2 linked regions of the Thermochromatium tepidum ATCC 43061 genome follow. The protein of the gene in region 1 binds, or shares a complex with, the protein of each later gene. Links are inferred from orthologs where the notes say so. Each region holds a gene or a part of one and is shown on either strand. Other genes may lie near its edges. The genes, in order: uvrD and uvrB.

The links.
Region 2: the proteins of uvrD (region 1) and uvrB are in contact, whole or in part, in a crystal structure (PDB 7EGT), measured with the Thermus thermophilus proteins. The link is inferred for Thermochromatium tepidum ATCC 43061 from one-to-one orthologs. Residues at the interface, in WP_096412145.1 of Thermus thermophilus: His654, Arg656, Phe657, Gln666, Asp668, Glu669, Lys680, Arg681, Leu682, Ser683, Lys685, Tyr686, Ala687; in WP_096411307.1 of Thermus thermophilus: Glu23, Leu25, Arg26, Asp27, Gly28, Glu29, Arg30, Phe31, Arg55, Glu326, Asp327, Phe328, Glu379, Ser382, Gln383, His398, Gly400, Arg401.

Annotation. Positions count from the first base shown.
Region 1 is NZ_CP039268.1:2,602,682-2,605,901, forward strand. What follows is about bases 300-3,197. They hold uvrD (DNA helicase II), read left to right. Parts: upstream 300-670; coding sequence 671-2,725; downstream 2,726-3,197. Other genes in these bases: E6P07_RS12080 (30S ribosomal protein S1), read left to right, coding at 2,760-3,197. In the rest of the region: E6P07_RS12070 (putative nucleotidyltransferase substrate binding domain-containing protein), read left to right, coding at 1-109; more of E6P07_RS12080, read left to right, coding at 3,198-3,220. UniProt on the Escherichia coli protein: A helicase with DNA-dependent ATPase activity. Unwinds DNA duplexes with 3'-5' polarity. Translocates on single-stranded DNA with 3'-5' polarity. Initiates unwinding more efficiently from a nicked substrate than double-stranded DNA.
Region 2 is NZ_CP039268.1:1,406,804-1,410,060, reverse strand. The notes cover bases 251-3,185. They hold uvrB (excinuclease ABC subunit UvrB), read right to left. Parts: upstream 2,760-3,185; coding sequence 741-2,759; downstream 251-740. Other genes in these bases: E6P07_RS06460 (pyridoxal phosphate-dependent aminotransferase), read left to right, coding at 2,881-3,185; E6P07_RS06470 (glutaminyl-peptide cyclotransferase), read right to left, coding at 251-744. Also shown: more of E6P07_RS06470, read right to left, coding at 1-250; more of E6P07_RS06460, read left to right, coding at 3,186-3,257. UniProt on the Escherichia coli protein: The UvrABC repair system catalyzes the recognition and processing of DNA lesions. A damage recognition complex composed of 2 UvrA and 2 UvrB subunits scans DNA for abnormalities.

The sequences.
Region 1 (3,220 bases):
CCATCTCAACCGCATCGAGGTCGGACGCCTGAAGCTGGCGCTGGAAGAGGTCAGACATTTCCAGAATTTTCTGCGCCATCGTTTCCATCTCCATCAGGTCAGTCGTTAGCAACGACTCGAAAACCGCTGAACCTGCCCCGCCCGCCATCCTCTTGGCTCGGCAACCCATTGTCCAATGACCTAGGCCGAGTTCAAGGCCATAGCTCAGGACGCTGGTCGGCAAGGGCTTGAACTGGCGTCTCAAAAAACTGGGCCTCATCTCGCCTTAAAGCCTGCCGGTCTTAGGCTGTTCAGAAGGCCGCCTGAGCGGCCACTCAGCGTCCAATCAATACTGGGCGGACCTAGTGGAGCCGGGGGTGTCAGCCCGCCTAGCGACTCGGCGGCTGTTGACAACCGTCTCTGTGAAAAGCGCTTAATGCTTCTAAATCAGTCACTTGGCATTGAATATATTGTGAATAAGCCTGTGGATAACCTGTGGCCGAACTGTTGGTAAAAGTTCGGCGCTGGTTTCATGCACATTCTACTAACAAATTATCCACAGACAGCTTAAGGCATAAATCATTGATCATAAAAACAAATATCGATTTATCCACTTATCCACAGGCACTATAATCACTAAACAAGATATCTATCTATATAGTTATGTTAGGCGCAGGCCTAAAATTGACCCGTGGACACCCTCAACCTACTCGACTCACTCAATGCGGCCCAACGTGAGGCCGTCTCAGCCGATCCTGGTCATCTGCTGATCCTTGCTGGTGCCGGATCGGGCAAGACACGTGTGCTCGTACATCGCATCGCTTGGTTGCTTCAGGTTCAGCAGGTGCAACCCTGGTCGATCCTAGCCGTCACCTTCACCAACAAGGCCGCACGCGAGATACGCGGTCGACTTGACACCATGCTCGGCAATCCAGTCGGTGGTATGTGGGTCGGCACCTTCCATGGTCTGGCCCATCGCTTTCTGCGTGCGCATTGGCAGGATGCCGGTTTACACCAGCACTTCCAGATCCTCGACTCCGAGGATCAGCTCAGGCTCATCAAACGTCTGCTCAAGGAGATGCAGATCGATGAGGCCCGCTGGCCGCCGCGTCAGATCCAGGGCTTCATCAATCGCCAGAAGGACGAGGGACTGCGTCCACACCATCTGTCCGAGACTGGCGACTTTTTTCGCGACAAGATGATCGCGGTCTATCGCGAATACGAAGCCGCACGTCTCCGGGCTGGATCGCTCGATTTTGCCGATCTGTTGCTGTACACACTAGAACTGTTGCGCGAGCGCGCGGACATCCTCAGTCACTATCAGCGCCGCTTTAACCATATCCTGGTCGATGAGTTCCAGGATACCAGCGCCATCCAGTATGCCTGGTTACGTCTGCTTGCAGGTCGCGACAACCATCTGTTCGTTGTGGGCGACGATGATCAATCCATCTATGGCTGGCGCGGTGCCAGGGTCGAGCACATCCAGTCGTTCCAGAAGGACTATCCAACAACGCGCACCATCCGGCTGGAACAGAACTACCGTTCGACAGGAAATATCCTGGCCGCGGCCAACGCGCTGATCGCTAACAACCCCACGCGGCTGGGCAAGAACCTCTGGACCCAGGGCGGCGCCGGCGAGCCGATCCGCTGCTACAACGCCTTCAACGAGGTCGAGGAGGCGCGCTTCGTCGTCGATCGCATCCGCCGCTTCATCCAGGACGGCCATCGGCACGATGAATGCGCCATCCTCTACCGCACCACGGCACAATCCCGGCTGTTCGAGGAGGCCCTGATCCAGGCCGGCATCCCCTATCGGGTCTATGGCGGACTGCGTTTCTTCGAGCGCGCCGAGATCCGCGACGCCTTGGCCTATCTGCGTCTGATCGCCAATCCAGACGACGATGCCGCATTCGAGCGCGTGGTGAATCTACCCACGCGCGGTATCGGCGAGCACACGGTCGATCTGGTGCGCGAACAGGCACGCGCAGCCGGCGTTTCGCTGTGGCGGACAGCGCGCGATCTCAGTGCCAGCGGTGCACTGGGTCCAAGGGCGAGCAAGGCGCTGCGCGGATTTCTCGACCTGATCGAAAGTCAGCGTGAAATGCGCGTCCGTTACATGCTCAACGAGCTCACCGAACGCATGATCGAGGAAGTCGGACTGATTGAGCACTTCAAGAAGAGCAAGGACGGCAAGGGCCAGGATCGGATCGAAAACCTGGAGCAATTGGTCGAGACCGTCTACCGGTTCGAGCAGGATCTACCCGAAGATGCAGACGACCCGCTCGGTGCCTTTCTCGCCCATGCCGCGTTAGAGGCCGGCGAGACCGAAGCCGATCCATTCGAAGACAGTGTGCAGCTCATGACGCTGCACAGCGCCAAGGGTCTGGAGTTTCCCCTGGTGTTTCTCGTCGGACTCGAAGAGGGCCTGTTTCCGCACAGTCTGTCCCTGGATGATGAGATCAAGCTGGAGGAAGAACGTCGGCTGTGCTATGTCGGCCTGACGCGCGCCATGCGCTGGCTTTATCTCACCTATGCCGAGACCCGACGGATCTATGGACGCGACAACTATCCGGCACCGTCCCGTTTCCTGCGCGAGATCCCACCCGCGTTGATCGAAGAGGTGCGCGGCGGCGGCGCCCGACCGGCGTTCACCGGAGGTCCCACCAAGAGCCAAACGGGCGCCCAGACGCTGGAGGGCTACAGACTCAAGCAGGCGCGATCTCGAGCACGATCCCCCCTACAATAACCGCTTTATCCATTACCACGGCATTCGACCCACCATGTCCGAGTCCCTTAGTTTCGAAGACCTGCTCAACGAGTTCGACCAGACCCAGGCCCAGAAAGGCGAGCCGGCCTTGGGCGACAAGGTCAGAGGCACCCTGATCGCGATCGGCGAGGAATTCGCCTTCGTCGACCTGGGGGCCAAGTGCGAGGGTCGGCTCGATCTGGCTGCGATCCGTGACGCCGACGGACGGCTCAGATATGCCGTCGGCGACACCGTCGAGACCCAGGTCACCGGCAAGGACGAAGAGAGCGGGATGCTGCTGCTCGGCAGCCAGCACGGGCACAGGTATCACGGTCTCGACGCGCTCGAACGCGCCTATCGCCAGGGACTTCCGGTGCAGGGGCAGGTGACGAACGTGGTCAAGGGCGGATGCGAGGTCCAGATGGCCGGTGTTCGCGCCTTCTGTCCGGCCTCACAGATCGACGTTCGCTTTATCGAGGATCTGTCTGAGTTCGT
Region 2 (3,257 bases), 1.2 Mb from region 1 along the record:
GATCTCGTAGAGTCGGGGCCAGTATTTGCCAGTGACGAACAGGTGCCCGGTGCTTGGGTCATAGGCGATGCCGTTTAGGACCGCTTCTGGGCTTGATCGCTCATCGGGTGGATAGAGCCTGCTCAGGTCGAGTGTGGCGGTCACCTGTCCGGTCTCGGGTGCGATCTGCACCAGATGATCGCTGCCCCAGACGTTGGACCAGAGTCTGGCCTCGATGTATTCGAGCTCGTTGAGCCGATACACTGGACGCGCACCGAGCCTGACCTTCAGCCGGCGTATGACCTGCCGGGTCTCGGGATCGAGAAAGCGCAGCTCGTCCGTGCCGTCGCTCATGATCCAGTGGCGACCATCTTGGGTCAGACCCCAGCCCTCACCCTGGTAGCTGAAGGTCTCCAGTCGCTCGAAGGTCCGGGCGTCATAGACGATCCCCAACCGCTCGCGCCAGGTGAGCTGAACCAGGCGCCCTTGCCAGACACTAAGCCCCTCGCCAAAGAGATCGTCGGCGAGCCGGAACTCCTGCTCTATGCGCCCGGTGTCGAGATCGATTCGCCGTAGGGCCGAGCGACCATACTGGCCGGTGCTCTCATAGAGCCAGCCATCGCTGAAGACCAAGCCCTGAGTGAAGGCCGTCGGGTCATGCGGATAGCTCGCCACCACCCGATAACCGAGTACGACGGGTGGTTCTGCCAGACAGAGACCCCATCCCAGCATCATCGCTACGGCCAGACTGGGTCTAGGCTTCATGCCGCCAACCCCTGTCTCTGCAAGGCGCGGATCTGGTCGCGGATGGCGGCGGCCTGCTCGAACTCCAGATCCTTGGCGTGCTGGTACATCTGTTTCTCCAGCGCCTTGATGCGCTTGGCCAACTGTTGGGGCGTGAGGCGACCATATTCGGCCATCTGCTCGGCGACCTTGGCATATTCACGCGCCGGCAGCGGCGCGCCAGGGGTATGGGCCTCCAGGATATCGGCGACCGCCTTGCGGATGGTCTGGGGCGTGATGCCCCGGGCCCTATTCGCCCCGATCTGCTTGGCGCGGCGGCGCTCGCTCTCCACGATGGCGCGTCGCATCGACTCGGTGACGCGGTCGGCATAGAGGATCGCCTTGCCGTTGGCATTGCGCGCCGCCCGCCCGATGGTCTGGATCAGCGAATCGGTCGAACGCAGAAAGCCCTCCTTGTCGGCATCCAGGATCGCGACCAAAGACACCTCGGGCATGTCCAGACCTTCGCGCAGCAGATTGATCCCGACCAGCACATCGAAGACCCCGAGTCGTAGATCGCGGATGATCTCGACCCGCTCGACGGTGTCGATGTCTGAGTGCAGATAGCGGACCCGGACGCCGTGCGCGTCGAGATACTGAGTGAGATCTTCGGCCATGCGCTTGGTGAGCGTCGTCACCAGCACCCGTTCACCGACGGCCAGGCGCGGACCGATCTCGGACAGCAGATCCTCGACCTGAGTCGACGCCGGGCGCACCTCGAGTTCAGGATCGACCAGACCAGTCGGGCGCACCAGCTGTTCAATCACCGCACCCGAGTGCTCGATCTCAAAGGCGCGCGGGGTCGCCGAGACATAGATGGTCTGCGGTTGACGTGCCCGGAACTCCTCGAAGCGGAGCGGACGGTTGTCGAGCGCCGAGGGCAGACGAAAGCCATATTCGACCAGGGTCTCCTTGCGCGAGCGATCGCCCCGATACATGCCGCCGAGCTGGGGTACGGTGACATGGCTCTCATCGATGATCAGGATCGCATCGGGCGGCAGATAGTCATAGAGGGTCGGTGGCGGCTCGCCCGGCTGGCGCCCAGAGAGATAGCGGCTGTAGTTCTCGATCCCCTGGCAGTAGCCGACCTCCAGCATCATCTCCAGATCGAACAGGGTGCGTTGCTCGAGCCGCTGGGCCTCGACCAGCTTGCCGTTGGCGCGCAACCACTCAAGCCGTTCCTTGAGTTCCGACTTGATGAGATCGACGGCCTTGAGGATGGTCTCGCGTGGCGTGGCATAGTGTGTCTTGGGAAACACGGTGTAGCGCGAGACCTGACGCCGTGCCTCGCCGGTCAGGGGATCGAACAGCGACAAAGTCTCGATCTCGTCATCGAACAGGGTGATCCGCAGCGCCTCATTGTCGGACTCGGCCGGGTGGATGTCGATCACATCGCCGCGCACGCGATAGGTGCCGCGCGCCAGTTCGATCTCGTTGCGGGTGTATTGCAGCTCGGCGAGTCGGCGCAGGATGGCGCGCTGGTCGATGCGCTCGCCGCGCTTGAGGATCAACACCATCTTCAGATAGGCCTCGGGATCGCCCAGACCATAGATAGAGGAAACGGTGGCGACAATGATGACGTCGCGCCGCTCGAGCAGCGCCTTGGTCGCCGACAGGCGCATCTGCTCGATATGCTCGTTGATCGACGCGTCCTTCTCGATATAGGTGTCGGTCGCCGGGACATAGGCCTCGGGCTGGTAGTAGTCGTAATAGGAGACGAAATACTCCACCGCGTTGCGCGGGAAGAACTCGCGCATCTCGCCATAGAGCTGGGCGGCGAGCGTCTTGTTGGGCGCGAGGATGAGCGCCGGGCGCTGCACCTGGGCGATGACATTGGCGATGGTGAAGGTCTTGCCCGAACCGGTCACGCCGAGCAGTGTTAGACCAGCCTCGCCGTCGTTTAGGCCCTCGATCAGACGGCGGATGGCTTCGGGCTGATCGCCGGCCGGGGCAAAGGGACTGACGAGTTCGAAGGCGAGACTGGACGGATTGGACATGCCGGGAAACCTCGGGGCGGGTGCGGCGCTCGATTCGCGTGTCGGACAGCCTGGGATTCGTTATTATTGTGAGTCCTCAATCACGAATCCAGCCATCAGCGCCATCCAGGTATTCTGCTCCATGACCATCAAGCTCGCTGCCCGTGTCCAATCCGTCAAACCCTCTCCGACCCTTGCCATCACTGCCCGCGCCGCCGCACTGCGTGCCGAGGGTCGCGATGTGATCGGGCTCGGGGTCGGGGAGCCGGACTTTGATACCCCCGAGCACATCAAGGCCGCAGCCGTCCACGCCATCGAGTCCGGTTTTACCAAATACACCGCCGTCGATGGTACGCCAGAGCTCAAGCGTGCCATCGTCGCCAAATTCAAGCGCGAGAATGGTTTGGACTACACACCGGAGCAGATCCTGGTCTCCTGTGGCGGCAAGCAGAGTTTCTTCAATCTAGCCCAGGCACTGCTCGATCCGGGTGACGAGGTCGTGATCCCGGCACCCTATTG